One region of the Brevibacillus schisleri genome, then DNA from elsewhere that is predicted to be linked to it. Evidence: riboswitches for the same ligand, from Rfam matches in the RefSeq annotation. Region 1 holds a riboswitch; each other region holds the start of a gene.
What was found. A riboswitch is a leader RNA that binds a small molecule or an ion and turns the genes downstream of it on or off. The one in region 1 is predicted to bind cobalamin.
Positions count from the first base shown of each region.

Region 1 (6,058 bases):
TCCTCTTTTGCTGCGGTCTGCTCGACCACACTCAGGCCTTGATAGACTTCTTGCGCGAGAACGCCGACATAGAGACCGTGGATGCTCTCGTCACGAACAATCAGGTCGATAATTTCCCCACTGCTTGTCATCTTTCCTTGCCCCGCCAAATATAGCGGATAGAAGAAGCCGCTGTAAAACAGATAGCTTTCCAGGAAGACGGACGCTACCATCGCCATGTACAAGTCTTTCGGTTTCTCAATTTCCTGATAGCGTTTGGAGATGAGGGCCGCTTTCTTTTGCAGGTGTGGATTGTTTTCTACCCACGAAAAAATACCGTCAATCTCCTCTGTCGATGCCAGCGTTGTAAAAATGCTGCTGTACGATTTGGCATGGATTTGCTCCATCATGCCCATAAAGGCGAGAACCGCTTTTCTTTGCAGTCCATCGACATGCTCCATGATCTTCGGCATCCCTACTCCACCCTGAACCGTATCCAGTAAGGTGAGACCGCCCAATACTTTTTTATACGTATCCCGTTCAGTCGCACTGAGCTCCATCCAGGCCATCTTGTCATCTGACAACGGAATCTCATCATCCGTCCAGAACTGCATGATGTTTTGATTCCAAAACGTCATCGTAAAATCGTCGTCCGGCCTGTTCCAATTGACTGCTTTCATATGGCGTTCCTCTTCTCTTTTTGCTTGATGCTTTTCCTTTTATGAATCTCGTTCACTAAACTGCGCAGCTAATGCACTCTTCTACAGTCAAATGCTTCGTACGCGTATAGTAGAGCGACTTCAGACCTTTTTTCGCTGCGTAAATGTAATAGCGAGCTAGCTCTCTGGTTGAAATGTTGCTGTTCACGTGCAGCACAGTCGAAATTCCTTGGTCGATGTGCTCTTGAATTTCGGCAATCAGATCAATCACTTTGAATTGGTCGATGACATACGCCGATTTGTAGTAAAAATAGTTTTCCTGCGACAAGTATGGCATCGGGTAATACGTCGTAGAGTTGGCATACGTTCTCGTTTCGATATGCTCAACAATTGGCATCACACTAGAAGTCGCATTCTGAATGTAGGAAATGCTCTGTGTCGGTGCAATCGCCAAACGGTACGCATGATAAACGCCATGCTTTTGCACCTTTTGCTGTAGATCCGCCCAATCCGCTGGCGTCGGAATGTGCATTCCTTCAAAGAGAAGCTTAGCTTTTTCCGTCCGCGGGCTGTAATCGTTCGTCACGTACTTGTTAAAATAAGTGCCTTTTGCATATTCCGATTGTTCAAAGCCCAAGAAGGTCTTGCCTGTTACCTTGGCAATTTCCATACTTTTTTCCAAGGAGTAGAAGTTCATCATCATGAAGAACGTACGGGCGAAATCTTTCGCTTCTTCACTTTCGTAAGCGATTCTGTTCTTTGCCAGATAACCGTTCAGGTTCATTGCACCGAGACCTACGGAGTGCAGCTCGCGGTTTGCCTTTTGAACGCCTGGAGCGTTTTCTACGCGCGTCATGTCACTCACGGCTGTAATGGCTTCGATTCCTTCGTGGACGGATTCACGGATCATTTTGCGTTCCATCACGTTGACAATATTGAGCGATGCCAGATTGCAGCTAATATCGCGACGAATGATATCCATCTCGCCGTAATTGGTAATCGTCGAAGTCTCCTGTAGTTGGAAGATTTCCGTGCACAGGTTGGACATTTTTACCGAACCGAGATCTTTCAGTGCATGGTTGTTGTTCGCATTCGTTTTGTTCATGATGTACGGATAGCCCGATTCCATTTGGATCATCGCGATTTTGGTCAACATCTCGCGTGCGCTCATCACGGTCTTTTTCTTGATGCGATCGTTAGCAAAGAGCTCGTCGTACATCTCATCGAGGTCCATATCATCCAGATGCACACCGTATTCTTTGTACACGGAGTATGGAGCAAACACAGTCAGTGGCTTGTTTTCCTCAGCCAGCTTGTAGAACACGTTTGGTACGATCAGGCCGATGGACAACGTTTTGATGCGGGCTTTTTCATCCGCATTGATCTTTTTGCAATCGAGAAACTCGTTGATATCCCAGCCGAAGATGTTGTAGTACGCTGCACCTGAGCCTTTCCGTTGCCCCATTTGATCCGCGTAGGAAAACGCATCTTCCAACAGCTTGAGAACCGGCATGACACCTTTTGCCGCGCCCTCGACGCCTTTGATCGGCTCTCCTCGTCCGCGAAGCTTGGACAGGTTTACGGCTACACCGCCGCCAATTTTGGATAGCTGCATACAAGTTCCCAAAATAAAGTTGATGGAATTCAGTGAATCATCCATTTCGAGCAAGAAGCAGGAAACCATTTCTCCCCGGCGGCTTTTTCCTGCGTTCAGGAAAGTTGGTGTCGCTGGTTGCAAGCGTTGGTCCATCATGGATACTGTTAAACGCTTAGCGAGCTCAAAGTCACCTTGTCCAAGGGACAGTGCCACAACGGCCACCCTGTCTGGATACTGCTCCAAGTACATCGATTTATCGTTCGTTTTCAAAGCGTAATCTTTATAAAATTTGGAGATAGCCATATACGAAGCAAATTGAAAATCGGCGTCATAGGCCAAACGGAAAACTTCATCGACCTGCTCAACAGTGTATGTTTCATAGACGTTTTCATAGAAGTCATTCTCGATCAAATAGTCCATGCGTTCTTTCACACTGCCAAAAGTCATCGTGTTGGACTGCACTTCTTCCATGAAGACCGCAACCGCCTCCCGATCCTTTTCCAGTTGATAAAATCCGTCGTTGCCACGCTGCATCAGTTCGTTGTTCAATTCAATATGCCGCAATTGCTGCCACCCCACTCGTAAATTGTTCCACGTCACGGCCGGTACCGGACAGTTCGAATTTTGAAATCACCGGAACGCCATATTGGCTCGCGATCGTATCCGCGCTTTTGGCAAAGCTGGTTCCCCAGTTGCGGTTGCCGCTGGCAGATACCCCTCGCAGATGGACATGATTTCGCTTCAGGAACGTCGCCACCTTCTCCGGCACTTGTCCGAATCCCGTCGTGTATGTGATCAAAATGAATGGCTCGTCCAACACCATATCTTGATCAATTTCCACATGTGGCAAATTAATTTTGTTGACGAATCGTCGGACGTTTCCTGTTTTTGAATCATAAGCGATTAGCATGTCCCTCATCCTATCCTTGCTATTTTTACTCTGTATGTACGTTATTTAGCCAAAGTAAAAGCGCATCCGACGTTTACATGCCGAATGCGCGTGATGACTTCCATCTAGCAATTCGCCAATGCGAATTGAGCGCTCGAACACTTCCCTATCTCCCGTAGGGTAAACAGTGCAAGCGGTTAGGCAGGTCTCCTGGCTTTTGGATCATCGCTCCATTTTCACCTTCCCGATCCTTCATGATCAGTGGCCTTCTTTCGCAAATGGAACTCTCTCATTACAGTGGCGGGACCGCGTCGGATTCTCACCGACTTCCCTATTAAGTCTACCAAATCTGGCTGGTAAACACCTTACCGCATCAATATGTAGTTGGTAAAACTTACTTTACCTCAATATATCGTAGGAGTCAAGCTCAGTATGGGCTCTTTTCGAAAACTAACTATTCTCCTTTTTCGGCTATTTCCAATCTCTGGTTCTCGTTCATATAATAGATTTTGTGTGTGTTGGTTAGCCTTGGAGAGATTGGAGAGTCGCCCTCATGAAAAGCACCGACTATCAACCTGTCGTCATACCTCGTTCATACCGTAGAATCATGACTTATCAAGAGCGTGACTATCACATTTTCGTAAGTATACCTGCCGATCCCCCTCCGGAATCAGGCTTTCCCGTCATATATTTGCTAGATGGCAACTCTGTTTTTGCCACTATGACCGAAGCGATACGGATACAATCACGTGGCCCTGAACGAACTGGCGTGTATCCTGCTATCGTCGTCGGGATTGGCTATCCAACAGACGACCCATATCATCCTGCTCGTTTCTATGATTACACGTATGAAGTTCCCGCCTCAGAGCTTCCTGGCAGCCCAAAAGGAGCCGAGTGGCCACAGATGGGGGGAGCGGAGCAGTTCCTCACCTTTTTAGAGGAGGAGCTCAAGCCTAGCATCGAAAACGACTTCCCCATCGATCGGACGCAGCAAGCGATTTTGGGACATTCGCTAGGCGGCTTATTTGTCTTGCATGTGCTTCTGTCGAGACCACACGCGTTCCAGCGGTATATTGCCGGTAGTCCCTCTATCCACTGGAATGAGAGCGTGCTGCTTGCAAAGGAAAGTCAATTGCCGAGCCTGCTGACAGATGACCTCGACGTCCATGCACTCCTGACGATCGGCGAGTTGGAAAACGATGGGCGATTCTTGGTCAAAGAAAAATCACTGGCGATGATCGAACGATTGTCCTCCATGGGTAAGGGCCAAATCAAGGCTTCCTTTAACGAATTTGCCAACGAAAATCACTCGTCTGTTTTGCCAGTCTTCATTAGTCAAGGACTCAAATTCGCCACGAAAAAAACTGCCCGCTACTAGCAACGGGCAGTTTTTGTTTATCATGATTCGCTTACTGTAGAGATAACACTTTGGTGATTTGGGGCAGCTCTTCGATGGCAGATACAATCGTTGGTGTAATCTCTTCATCAGTCACAGAGATAAGCAGGGCATTCTTCCCTTTTTGCTCGCGGGATACATTCAACTTGGAAACATTGATTTGATACTCGGCCAGTTTTCGTGAGACATCATAAATCACGCCTGGATAATCGATATGGCGAACCAACAATCCGTGGGCCCCTGGAGGTATGCGACAAGCGCAGTAATTGATTTCACTGATGTACACTTCTCTCCAATCTTGCGCAAAGGTGTACTTGTTCGCTCCTACACGCAAAATCGCCAAATGATTCGCATATTCGCCAGAGCTGTGTTGGACAGGAATCTTTGTCCCGAGTCCTTCCACTAGCAATGTTGCGATTTCCTCTTTATTTTCATGAGCAAGAATACTTAATTGTGCACTCGCTAACTCTGGCTCGAGTCTTCGAATCAGTTCAGCCAGTTCACGCAATCCAGCATATTGGGTCATGTGATGCCTTCACTCTCCCAGTCAGGTTTATCCTTGTTTTTACGGCAGAATCCATGCTTCCGGCTCTTTCTTGATGGAGGATTCGTTATCAGCACGATACCAAGCCGTCAACGTTTGCCCATCTTTCGTATAGTAGATACGGTAGATGGTATTGCCTTTTCCGCCGTTGGTAAAAGGACTTTCCTCCAGCGGAACAGCTGTCACTCCACCCGCGTTTACAACCCCGCCGTTCTCCTTGATGACGTTTTGGATCGTCACCATATGCTCTTTACCCATGGAGGCCATCCCGAAATAAGAGATGATCGCCAAGAGAACTGCTCCCGCCAAAAATGAAACGATAATCACTTTTGATTTTTTCGTAGCATCCACCGAGTGCTTCCCCCGTCTATCTTAGTTCTCTTTATCGACTAAGCGTACCTTATCAATCGTACCCCCACCCAAGCACACTTCCCCATCGTAGAAGACGACAGCCTGACCAGGTGTCACTGCTTTTTGCGGCTGATCAAATACAACTTCCACGTTGCCATCCTCCAGCAGGTGAACGGTTACTCCCTGATCTGGCTGGCGATAACGGAATTTGGCTGTACAAGTAAACGTTTCGGATGGTTTCTTATCACTCACCCAGCTCACGTTGGTCGCCAAGAGACTCTTCGAGTACAGACGGATATGATCAGAGCCTTCGCCAACGATCAGGGCATTCCGTTCCAGATCCTTGTCTACAACAAACCAAGGCTGTCCGCTTGTACCATGACCTCCGCCAATCCCTAATCCTTGTCGTTGACCCAATGTATAGTACATCAGTCCGTCGTGCGTACCGATGACTGCTCCATCTACGGTCTCGATATTTCCTGGTTTGGCTGGCAAATAGTTTTGCAGGAACTCGCGGAAGTTGCGCTCCCCAATAAAGCAGATCCCTGTACTGTCCTTCTTTTTCGCTGTATAGAGTCCCGCTTTTTCCGCGATCTCCCTTACTTGCGGCTTCGGGAGATGACCAATCGGGAACATCGTTTTG
Region 1 covers NZ_JBVNDM010000001.1:3,591,137-3,597,194, forward strand. Annotated here, with positions in the region: gene nrdF (class 1b ribonucleoside-diphosphate reductase subunit beta) at 1-659, opposite strand, end outside; gene nrdE (class 1b ribonucleoside-diphosphate reductase subunit alpha) at 715-2,799, opposite strand; gene nrdI (class Ib ribonucleoside-diphosphate reductase assembly flavoprotein NrdI) at 2,786-3,145, opposite strand; cobalamin riboswitch at 3,308-3,507, opposite strand; gene ACUUHJ_RS16790 (alpha/beta hydrolase) at 3,678-4,502, shown strand; gene ACUUHJ_RS16795 (ACT domain-containing protein) at 4,534-5,046, opposite strand; gene ACUUHJ_RS16800 (hypothetical protein) at 5,086-5,415, opposite strand; gene mnmA (tRNA 2-thiouridine(34) synthase MnmA) at 5,437-6,058, opposite strand, start outside.

Region 2 (6,058 bases), 1.4 Mb from region 1:
TCCATGGATTGCTCCGTATCCGTACGACAAAGGCGAGCTCGTGATGAAAAACAAGCCACCTTCCGAAGCGCATTGGTTTGGAACAGATTACAATGGTCGTGATGTATTTAGTCGCGTTATTTATGGGGCACAAATCTCCTTGTGGGTAGGGACGTTCTCTGTCATTGGTTCCGTTCTCGTAGGGACCTTGCTCGGTCTTTTGGCAGGATATTATGGCAGATGGATCGATACGATCATTTCGCGTCTTTTTGATATTATGCTTGCGTTTCCGAGTATTCTTTTGGCAATCGCTGTGGTTGCCATCTTGGGGCCATCTTTGCAAAACGCCTTGATTGCCATTGCGATTATTAACATTCCGACATTTGGGCGGTTAGTACGCGCCCGTGTATTGAGCTTAAAGGAAGAGGAATTCGTCATGGCCGCACGGGCAATCGGAATGAAAAATTCCCGCATTATCATGCAGCATATTTTGCCGAACAGCCTCGCACCAATCATTGTGACCGGGACGATGGGGATCGCAACAGCAATTATTGAAGCAGCTGCACTTGGCTTTCTCGGACTGGGAGCACAAGCGCCAGAACCAGAATGGGGAAAAATGCTCGCTGATTCACGTCAGTACATTCAAAAAGCACCATGGACCGTTATTTTTCCAGGGCTCTCTATCATGCTAACAGTTCTCGGCTTTAACTTAATTGGGGACGGCTTGCGTGATGCACTTGACCCGCGGATGAAGAGCTAGTCCAATTGAAAAAGACAGAAGGGAATGGAGATACCGTCCTTCTGTCTTTTCTTATTTATCCTTCTTCCATGAAGGTGCGGCACAACTGATTGAAAGCAGGCGCAGCTTTCGTGATTACCTGATGCCTTACGTTTGGGATCATCTCGAGTCTTGCTTTTGGCAATTTCATCGTAAGCATTTGCGCATAATGATGCATACGTTTATCTTGTTCGCCATAGGCAAGTAAAATCGGAAGCTGGATCTCGCCTAGACGCTCTGTACATTGATAGCGATGACCGGCACCGTAAAGGTATTTTAAGCTGGTGGGATCTGTTTTGGAGGCGTGCGCCGTCCATTTTTCCTGCATTTCTGGGCTATTGACATGTGAGGAGGCAATGGAACGGGCAAGAAGAGGGACTCCGTGAAGCATCGACAATGCCTGCGCCATCCAAAATCGTCCATGCAAATACAGGTCATTCACTTCGGAAAAACCGCTCACGAGTATACCGCCTCGTGCATGATCAGGATAGCGAAGACAATATTCAAGGGCGATAGAAGCACCTTGGGAGTACCCCAAAATAAAGGGACGCTCTATGCCGAGTGATGGGATCAGCTTATGGAGTCGTTCTGCCAATTCCCCAATAGAATAGGGCTTCTCCATGGGCGAACTGTCACCATGTCCGGGCAAATCAGGGACAATGAGCTGAAAAGTATCTGCGAGTGCTTGCTGATAAACAAAATTGATAGAGCCGATGCATGGCGCATGGATACACAATAACGGCTGGCCTTTCCCCGATATGTGAAAAGCAAACTGCTTGCCATCCTGATGGACGAGTATTTGTTCCATTTTTGTTTTCACCCCACCCTTAGGTTGTCCGATCCGAAGTAGATTTTGCAATTGAACTCTTCTTTTTTTGATGGGGAAGTGGTATTCTCGCAATAGAATAATTGGTGAAAGCAGGGTGAAGAAGTTGTTTCAAGAGCGCATTTCGAAGCTCCACACGTTTTTGACAGAGCAAGAGCTGAACGCGGTGTTGATTACCTCTCCCAAGCACGTCTACTATTTGACCGGATTTTTTACTGACCCACATGAACGTTTTATGGGTCTTGTTATTCCTGCTGAAGGAAAGCCTTCCTTAATTGTACCTGCTCTTGATCGTGAGGCAGCAGCAGAGGCTTCGTTCGTTCAAGATATCCATACACATACGGATATCCAAAACCCGTATGAAATCCTCAAGCAAGTGTTACCAGCGAACTTGGCGAAGCTTGGAATTGAAAAAAGTCATATGACTGTCGAGCGCTATGAAGCACTTGGACAAGTTGTTCTGGCGTCGAGCTATGTAGACGTGGAAGAGCCACTCCGTGAAATGCGTTTGATCAAATCTGCGGACGAAGTGGATCGTCTGAAGCACGCTGTTCAGTTGGTCGAGGATTCCTTGCGGGAGACCCTGAAAAAAGTCAAGACAGGCATGACCGAGACAGAAATCGTAGCTGAGCTGGAATTCCAGATGAAGCGCTGGGGTGCAGAAGGTCCATCCTTTACGTCCATGGTATTGGCAGGGGAGAAGTCCGCTTTGCCACATGGGAAGCCAGGAACGCGCCAGGTGCTAGAAGGCGACTTGCTTTTGTTTGATATCGGGGTAGCTGCGAACGGATATGTATCCGATATTACGCGTACCTTTGCTGTAGGCGAGATCAGCGCCCAGCTACAAGAAATTTACGAGACAGTATTGGCTGCTAACGAAGCGGCAATTGCTGAGATTCGTCCGGGTGTGACCTTTGCGCATTTGGATAAAACCGCTCGCGATGTTATCACCGCAAAAGGCTACGGAGAATACTTCATGCACCGCCTTGGGCATGGACTAGGGATGGATGTACACGAATATCCGTCTGTTCACAGCCAGAACCAAGAAGTGCTTCGTCCAGGAATGGTCTTTACCATCGAGCCGGGCATCTATTTGCCAGGAGTAGGTGGCGTGCGGATTGAAGACGATGTATTGGTTACGGAAACGGGCGTTGAAATACTCACGCAGTTCCCGAAAAAACTGACTTCTATTAACGGATGAATAAGTTGGAAAAATTGAATACGTATCGAATGGTGCTGGATGGCATATGCCGTCAGCTTAAAAGGGAAGTCCGGTGAAAAACCGGCGCGGTCCCGCCACTGTAACGAGGAGCGCCTAGCGAATAGCCACTGTTTTTTGCGAGACAAAAAATGGGAAGGTAGCTGGGTGTGTTGATCCGTAAGCCAGGAGACCTGCCATGCGATCATTTACAATCGACCCACGAGGATGGGGCAGATGTGGAAACAGTCTATGAAAGGGCGCCTTTGCGCCTATTATGGCTATATCTACGTTTGTCATGCACCTCCCGATTGAAATGGGGGGTGCTTTTTTTGTGGAAGCAATTGGTTTACTACAACATTTATAAAAGAAAAAGGGGATTACAGATGTTTCATACAATCAAAACACATACAGTAATGAAAGGACTAGCTTTCGGTATCATGACAGCTGCCATGCTTTTGGTTTCGGCATGCGGCTCCACTACGACAACGCAGGCTCCAGCCAAAACAGAACAAACCGCTGCTCCAGCAGCAGAGAGCAAGCCTGTAACACTCACCAATAATGGCATCGAAATGACCTATCCAACAGCACCTGAACGTGCCGTGACATTGAACCAACACGTCACCGAAATCATGTTGGCGTTGGGCCTGGCTGATAAAATGGTCGGAACCGCTTACCTGGACGATGAAATCCTTCCAGCGTTAAAAGCAGATTATGACAAGATTCCGGTCCTGTCTGACAAGTATCCTACGAAAGAAGTGCTGTTGGCAGCGAACCCAGACTTCGTGTACGCCGGATGGAAAAGCGGTTTCGGCGAAAAGGGCGTAGGAACGATGCAGGATTTGGAAAAGGTCGGCATCAAATCGTATCTGCAAGAATCGTCTAACAAGCCTGGTCCAACGATCGACGATGTGTTCGCGGATATTACGAACATCGGACGCATTTTCCGTGTGGAGGACAAAGCCAATGATTTGATCCATAAAATGAAGAGTGAAATGGATCAAACGATTAGCAAAATTGGCAAGGTGGACGAGCCACTTAAAGTATTCGTGTACGACAACGGGGAAGATAAGCCATTCACAGCAGCCAACAACTACATGACGTCCTTAATCAAAACGGCTGGCGGCAAGAACATTTTTGACGATATTCAAAAGGGTTGGGCAGAGGTCAATTGGGAGCAAGTAGTGAGTCGCAATCCAGACGTGATTATTATCGTAGACTACGGGGATAGAACTGTTGAGCAAAAGCGTAATTTCCTTTTGACCAAAAAAGAACTGGCGGATATCCCGGCGATTAAAAATCAACGACTGGTTGTATTGCCATTGTCTGCGGCTTCTGAAGGCGTTCGAGCACCGATTGCGCTGAAAATTTTGGCGGAAGGACTCTACCCGGATAAATTCAAATAGAGTACGCCCCTTTTAAGGGAGGGAATAGCACTGCAACAGATCAAGTTACCTTCTATCATCATTACTTTATTGGTCGGACTCTTCCTCTCGATTACGTTCGCAGTTACGCTCGGATCGGTGGAGATTAAACCGACTACGGTATGGAAAATTGCCTTATCAAAAATTCCGATGTTGACCCAATGGATTGAGGTGGACTGGTCCCAAGGGGAGCAAACAATTATTTGGGATATTCGCTTTCCGCGTGTACTCTTGGGGGCGATCGTCGGCGCAGGTCTGTCTGTCGTGGGAGTAGCGATCCAATCGTTGGTTCGCAACTCCCTGGCTGACCCGTATGTGTTAGGCGTATCTTCAGGTGCTTCCGTTGGAGCTACTTCCGTAATTATTTTCGGAGCATTCAGCATGTACGGGCAATATGCGTTAACCTTTGGCGCTTTTACAGGCTCTCTCGTGTCCATCATTCTCATTTTTACGCTATCTCGTATTGGAGGACAAAACTCGACGGTACGCCTGCTCATGGCTGGAATTGCGATATCTGCGATCTTGTCGGCCATTACCAGTCTCCTTGTGTTTTCAGCACCGAATGAGCATGGAATTGGAACGGTCCTGTTTTGGTTGAGTGGCAGTCTGGCTGGCGGCAAATGGGAGTACCTGACGATCCCTACATTGATTGTTGTCATCTGTCTCATCGTCTTAATGGCCCAATACCGCTCGCTCAATGCGATGCTGATGGGCGAGGAGTCAGCGGGAACACTGGGGGTTAATACGGTACAATTCCGCAAGCTTCTCCTGGTGATCACGGCACTACTCACGGGGGTGATCGTGTCCATCGCGGGATCAATCGGTTTTGTCGGATTAATGATGCCCCATATTGTCCGTGTGATGGTCGGATCAGATCACAGACGTGTCCTGCCTGTCAGCGCTTTGTTTGGCGCGATATTTCTCATCTGGGTTGATGTAGTCGCCAGGCTTGCATTTGCACCGGAGGAGCTGCCGATCGGTATTTTGACAGCGCTATGTGGTGGTCCATTCTTTATCTGGTTGATGTTGCGGAGTTCTTATTCCTTTGGAGGTAGCGGACGATGAATTTGCAGGTTGAGAATATATCGGTCGAACTGGAGAAAAAGGGAATCCTGCGCAACGTCAGTCTGGAGGTGCGCTCTGGAGAGTTTGTGGGACTGATCGGGCCGAATGGCAGTGGGAAGTCCACATTGCTAAAAAGTATTTATCGGGTACTGAAGCCGCGTTCGGGATGGATCTCACTGGATGGCGACGACGTATACAAGTTAACCTCGCGTCAAAACGCTCAGCGAATGGCAGCAGTACGGCAGGAGTCCTCTGTTGAATTTGATTTTTCGGTAACCGAAATCGTGAATATGGGACGTGCTCCGCATAAACGACTATTTCAGTCTGATAACGCAGAAGACCTTCAGATTTGTGAAGAAGCACTACAGCGGGTAGGGATGCAAACATATGCCGATCGCAGCTTTTTCAGTTTATCGGGTGGAGAGAAGCAGCGGGTGTTAATTGCCAGAGCTTTGGTGCAGCAAGCCCAGTTCCTTGTCCTTGACGAACCGACGAACCATTTGGATGTTCGATACCAGTTGCAGGTGATGGATCTGGTCAAAAATCTTGGGATTACAGTGTTGTCCTCGTTGCATGATCTCAATATTGCAGCGATGTACTGTGATCGTCTGTACGTGATCTGTGACGGGGAAATCGTTACATCAGGGACGCCAGAGGAGGTCTTGACACCCACTCTGATCCGGGATGTTTTCGGAGTAGAGACAGAAGTGACGACCCATCCTATTACTGGAAAAAAGCATGTATATTTCTACTCGGAAGCGATCCGTGTGAAGCCATCTATCCAGAAG
Region 2 covers NZ_JBVNDM010000001.1:2,229,603-2,235,660, forward strand. Annotated here, with positions in the region: gene ACUUHJ_RS11080 (ABC transporter permease) at 1-739, shown strand, start outside; gene ACUUHJ_RS11085 (alpha/beta fold hydrolase) at 795-1,565, opposite strand; gene ACUUHJ_RS11090 (M24 family metallopeptidase) at 1,690-2,784, shown strand; cobalamin riboswitch at 2,798-2,997, shown strand; gene ACUUHJ_RS11095 (ABC transporter substrate-binding protein) at 3,168-4,187, shown strand; gene ACUUHJ_RS11100 (FecCD family ABC transporter permease) at 4,212-5,270, shown strand; gene ACUUHJ_RS11105 (heme ABC transporter ATP-binding protein) at 5,267-6,058, shown strand, end outside.
Region 2: another riboswitch for cobalamin. It lies ahead of ACUUHJ_RS11095 (ABC transporter substrate-binding protein); the one in region 1 lies ahead of nrdI (class Ib ribonucleoside-diphosphate reductase assembly flavoprotein NrdI).

Region 3 (6,058 bases), 780 kb from region 1:
GATCCAGTGTGCGCTCCTCCAAATGTTCAAGGCCGAGCATTTGTACGATTTCATCAATGAGCGATGCTACATCCTGCTTCTCTTCCCCCAGCCAATTTTGGTAAGGAAAGCGCCCCATCTCCAACACCTCTCGAACGCGAAAGCCCACTGGCGGCAGCCCCTCTTGCTCCAATACAGCCAGTATTTTGGCAAGCTCTTTACGTGGATAGGAATGAAGCTTTTTCTCCTGAAGCAAAATGTCTCCTGCATCTGCCTTAATGACCCCTGAAATCATTTTCAGCAAGGTGGATTTACCGCTTCCATTTGGTCCGATAATGCCAAAAAATTCTCCCTTGTCCACGCAAAAATCGATTCCGTGCAAAACTGGCGTATCCTGATACGATTTTTGCAAGCTGTGCACATTGATCATTGCATACGTTACCTCTTCCTAAAGCGTTTATTTTGCTTTAATAAATACGCGAAAAACGGTGCACCCAGAAATGCTGTCACGACACCGAGCGGGATTTCCGTTGGACTTAGCAGCATTCTGGCGAGAGTATCGGCCCACAGCACATAAATACCACCGCAGATCGCAGCCATTGGCAGTAAAATTCGATGGTCAGGACCGACAAGCATACGGACGAGGTGCGGTACCACTAGGCCAACGAACCCGATAATTCCCGCGATAGAAACCGCCGCTGCCGTCAGAAGAGTCGAGACGACCAAAACCACCAGCTTCGTTCGATCTACATGGACGCCGAGATGCGCAGCCTGCCGCTCGCCTAACGCAAATAGGTTCAAGGAACGTGCATAGCTTACCAGCACCATTCCGCCTATGACCAAGTACGGAATCAAGACATACGTGAAGGCCCAGCCCCGAAATGACAGGCTGCCCATCAGCCAGAACACGATCTCATTCACCGTCTGGTCGGATAGCGACACCATAAAGGAAACGAGTGAGCCGAGAAAAGCCTGCACCACAACACCAGACAAAATCAGGGTCTCCGTTTGCAGCTTTCCTTGCGTGTTCGCGAGTCCGAGTACGATCCATAAACTGAGCAGTCCTGTAAGAAAAGCGACAACAGGCGTGCTCCATGCACCCAAAAAGCTGATTTGCAAGCCAAACAGGATCAAAAAGGCTGCTCCGACAGCAGAACCTGATGCCACGCCCATCGTAAACGGATCTGCGAGAGGATTTCGCAAAACTCCCTGAAAACCCGCTCCCGCAAGAGACAAGCAGGCGCCAATCAAAACAGCCAATACAACGCGTGGAAAACGAACCTTCATGACAATTTGCTCAGATGACTCCGGCCACGTTACGGTGATCCACTCAGACAAGCCCGAGATTTGATGGAGCAGGATGAGCCATACTTGCGAAATGGGGAGATGTGCCGCCCCCATCGAGATGCTGATGACTATTGATGCCAGAAGGACGAGAAAGCTGACTCCTCCCCATATGAACAATCGTTTCTTCATTTTATTTCACCAAGTCTGGGTAAATCGCCTTCGCTACTTCGATCAAGCCTTGTGTAATACGCGGACCGGGACGGGACAAAATATTTTGGTCCATGCCAAAGATTTGTTTTTCACGAATCGCCTTCATTTTATCCCAGCCATTACGCTTGGCGATCATATCCTCCAGCTTGACGCCAGTCTTTTCATCGGTAATTCCGCTCGCATACAAAATGACGTCTGGATCGTTTTGCAAAATCTTTTCTTCACTGATCGGATTCCAGCCCTGTGTGTCAGAAGCAATGTTTGTCGCTCCAGCCAGTGTGATGAGTTCGTCCATGAATTCACCTTTTCCGACTGTCCAGCCTGGGGAAAATTCAAGGTATACCTTTTTCTTCTCTTCCGGTTTTACATGTTTCACTGCATCTTGAACGTACGCGATATCCTTCTTCATTTGCGCGACGACTTTTTCGGCTTGTTCTTGTTTGTTAGTGATCACTCCCATCGCTAACACATTGTTTAGGATGTCATCCATCTTTGTCGGATGGGTAATGTAGACGGGCATCCCGAGTGATTTGAGCTTGTCAGCCACTGGCTTCTCCATCGAAATCCCACCGACGACCATATCTGGCGTTTGAGCGAGAATCGCTTCTTCATTCGGTTTGACGACGCCGCCAATTTTCGGTTTTGCCTTCGCCGCTTCTGGATAATCATCATAGTCCGAGACAGCTACAATCCGATTTTCCAAGCCTAATGCGAACAAAATCTCTGTCTCGGCAGGTGATGTGGAGACGATTCGCTCAGGAGCTTTTGCAAAGGTTACTTCTTTTCCTGTCGCATCCTTGACTGTCAACGGATACGTAGTTTGTTTTGCAGGCTGCTCGGCTGTATTCTCTTGCGGTGCTGTCTGCGGTGCACTTGTTTGTCCACCAGGTGCTGGCTGGCTGTTATCGTTACCCGCACAACCTGCGAGGCTCGCCGCAACTAGTAGTGGGATCATGAATCGCAATGAACGTTTCATATGTAGAACTTCCTTTCTGCGTGTCTGATTGACTGTACCTTCCAATAAAAAAAGCGACCCTTGCTTCCATTCGGAAATCAAAGGGTCGGTACCTCAGGGCAAACAGACAGGACTGCTTCCTGAAATAGGCCGATCCTTTCCGCGAAGGCAACAGGCACGAAAACAAACAGGCAGGTCTCCTGGCTTACGGCTGAGTAACGAGCCGATTTACAGTGGCGGGACCGCGTCGGATTTTCACCGACTTCCCTTTTCACCCGATCTTTTTGAGAAAAGACGAGGCACCTATTTGCTGTTACGTTTGAAATTGTCACAGTCCATGACTCATCCTACATCATAGCATTCCTTGGGTGAAAAAAGAATGACAAACACGTAAGCTATTACTTTCTTGTCTGCTAAAAATGAAAGCGCCTGAACAAAGGGTTCAGGCAAATGGAATGCTTTTGGCAAAGCTTTTACCCTCGTTTGTGCAAATAATCCAGAATGCCCATGGCGCACACCTGTAAATCGAGCTTGAGTACTCCGAAAACTTCGTGGTCATCATTGATGCCTTGTGACTGTAGATGCTCCGAGACTCGTTCCAATAACTTACGAGACAGGTCAGCATATGTTTGTCCAGCAGCAAGTGTTGATTCTCCTTCCGCCACAAACACAGGGAGCCACTCACGTATTTGGCGGTACACATCGTCTACCTGTTCAGACATCCCAAAATGACCAAAGTAAATGCAATTCAGCTTGCGCGCTTCAAATCGACGTAGAGACGCTAACATGGCATCTGGGTCAAACTGATTCGGAGAAGTAGATGGCAGCACGAGGTGTATACCGTCCTTTTTAAGCTGCGGATAAAGTACACCTGCCGTATCACCTGTGAACATGCCGCGGCTAACGGGATCGTAGATGCTGAAATGATGATTGGCATGACCTGGCGAATCCAGAAACTCCAACATGCAATTCGCCCCGATCTTTAGTGTATCTCCGTCTCCACGAATCAAAATTCGCTCTTCGGGAACAGCCTCAATCGGATCAAACAATCGATCAAAATCATCATGGTACACCGCTCTCGCCCCTGCGATCAGTCGGCTTGGATCAACGAGGTGACGTGCACCCTTTGGATGGACGACGATCTTTGCGTTTGGGCAATCCTTTAGAAAAAGTCCCACTCCTCCCGCATGATCCAAATGAATGTGCGTCACGATGATGTATTTTACTTGTTCCGGGGTAAAACCGAGCTTGGCGAGGCCGGTCTTGATGTATGGGACGGAGGGGCTTGGCCCTGTTTCGACCAAAGTCAGTTCTTCTTCAGCGATGACATATGTCCCCGTGCGTTCCGCCCAGCCCATATCGAAACCGTCTATTAAATGGATGCGCTCCCCTAAGTAAATTGGCTGTGATGATTGCATGTAAATGCTCCTCCTTTTCAAAAACCATTTTATTGAGGGAATATTTACACTTTATCATCAATTTTGGACGAACTGGGAAAAACAACACAAATTCTTCATATTTTCATCGTAATATGAGGGTAGTAAAAACAATTCCTTTACCTGGAGGGGTGCAAAATGGGTCAGCTTTTTTCTGAGTTAAGACCTGAGCATGAGAAGTTTATCAAGAAGCAGCGAATGTTCTTCGTTGCCTCTGCTCCTATGGACACAGATGGTCACGTGAATCTTTCACCGAAAGGGTACGATTCCTTTCGCATCATATCGCCTACCGAGGTGGCCTATTTAGACCTGACCGGAAGCGGAAACGAAACCAGTGCACATCTACAGGAAAATGGCCGGATTACTCTCATGTTTTGTGCATTTGAAGGCCCCCCTCTGATCATGCGCTTATTCGGCAAAGGAACGGTTATTCTCCCAGATTCGCCTCGGTGGGATGAGCTCGTAAAAGACTTCCCGCTTCTGCCCGGTGCTCGTCAAATCATTACCGTAAACGTACAGGAAGTAAAGACTTCTTGCGGCTGGGCTATCCCCTTCTATTCCTACTCAAAAGAACGCGACACCCTTCAGAAATGGACTTTGGCTAAAGACGAGCAGGAACTGCTTGCTTATCAAAAGGAAAACAACGTAGTAAGCATGGATGGATTGCCAACACCATTGGGACAAAAGCTTTTTCCCGCAGTAGGTGGGGATAACGAAGCGTAAAATGCAAAGAAGCTGCCTTGCTCGCAGCTTCTTTGTTTGAAAACTCTTTACTTGCTGGTATAAATGACCACTGCATCGCGGAGAAACGCGGCTACACCTGGCTGTTCCTTGTCATAGTAAGCAGTAAAGCGCGGGTCATCGACGTACATCTGGGCAACACCTGCGTGCCCTTCCTTGCTGTAACTGTCCCAATAAAAGCTGAGCCATTGACGGTGAAGATCTGCTGCTTTTTGCGCAAGCTCATGAGCAGGATCTCCCGTCGCAAAGGCCTTTGCCAACGTCTCATGCAGTTCTTCATTTAACTGCTCAAGTGCGGCGTACTCCTGCTCGGTCATTCCTTTTATTTTCTGATTGGATTTGTCAACCTGCTCACTTCCATATTTTGCACGAATTTCTTCTCCGTATTGTGCCTCGTTGTCGTCAATCAACTTCTGCTTGAAGCCTTCAAATTTTTGTTTGTCACTCATCGTTTTGGTCCCCTCTCTTTGTGCTAATGTCAAATCGACATTGGCGATTAACGCATCCAATTGCGCTCGCCTTTCCAGGAGCTTCTCGCGGTGCTCCCACAGTGCTCGGTCAGCATCAAAGGTTGGTGAATCCAGGATCTCCTTGATCTCCTCCAAGCTCACACCCAGCTCGCGGTAAAAAAGGATTTGCTGCAATCGATCAACCTCAAGCTGTCCGTAAATGCGATACCCTGACGAATTGATTCTCGCCGGCTTGAGAAGCTCAATTTCATCGTAGTATCGGAGCGTCCGGGTGCTGACACCCGCCAGGAGTCCTAGCTTTTGCACCGTATATTCCATGTTCATTCCTCCTGACAAATTGATCGTACACATTTACGGACCGTCAATGTCAAACACATTTTCAGCATAAAATTGGCGTTACTCTCTATCCATAATTTGTTAAAATATAGATAACGCCATACAAGGGGGGACTTCGATGCTCTATATCATCGGTTTCATTGTAGCCGTAGTCGGTGCCGGATGGGGATTAACAGGGTTGCTTAGCCTCAAAGCCAGAGATAAACATGCCATCACGCATTACAGTGACGATGCTTATGCCCAGCAAACCTTGTTCCAGATGCACAATAATCCTAGCCAAGGAATGTAGAAATAAAAAATGGCTGCCCGCATCCTGTGCATGGCAGCCACCTTTCTTTTTACAGAGCTTGGAATGTATCAGTCAATACCGGTACGATTTGCTTCTTACGGGAGACAACGCCCTTCAGAACAGCTTTGTTGTCTACCAATGTTACTTGGTACGCTTTTTCTACCACTTGTGTTGCGCTACCAAGAGCGATCGCAACAGAATCGTTGTTCAAGATATCCGTTACAACAAACACGAACAGGTCCAAACCTTTTTCAGCGATGTTTGCATTCATAGCTGCTTCCAGTTCGCCTTGGCGTGCAAGTACATCATTGACATCTACTGCATTTACTTGTGCGATTTCTACTTTCGCATTACC
Region 3 covers NZ_JBVNDM010000001.1:4,371,592-4,377,649, forward strand. Annotated here, with positions in the region: gene ACUUHJ_RS20675 (ABC transporter ATP-binding protein) at 1-409, opposite strand, end outside; gene ACUUHJ_RS20680 (FecCD family ABC transporter permease) at 418-1,455, opposite strand; gene ACUUHJ_RS20685 (ABC transporter substrate-binding protein) at 1,457-2,452, opposite strand; cobalamin riboswitch at 2,605-2,753, opposite strand; gene ACUUHJ_RS20690 (MBL fold metallo-hydrolase) at 2,905-3,849, opposite strand; gene ACUUHJ_RS20695 (pyridoxamine 5'-phosphate oxidase family protein) at 4,006-4,590, shown strand; gene ACUUHJ_RS20700 (MerR family transcriptional regulator) at 4,638-5,396, opposite strand; gene ACUUHJ_RS20705 (hypothetical protein) at 5,533-5,703, shown strand; gene ACUUHJ_RS20710 (manganese-dependent inorganic pyrophosphatase) at 5,753-6,058, opposite strand, start outside.
Region 3: another riboswitch for cobalamin. It lies ahead of ACUUHJ_RS20685 (ABC transporter substrate-binding protein); the one in region 1 lies ahead of nrdI (class Ib ribonucleoside-diphosphate reductase assembly flavoprotein NrdI).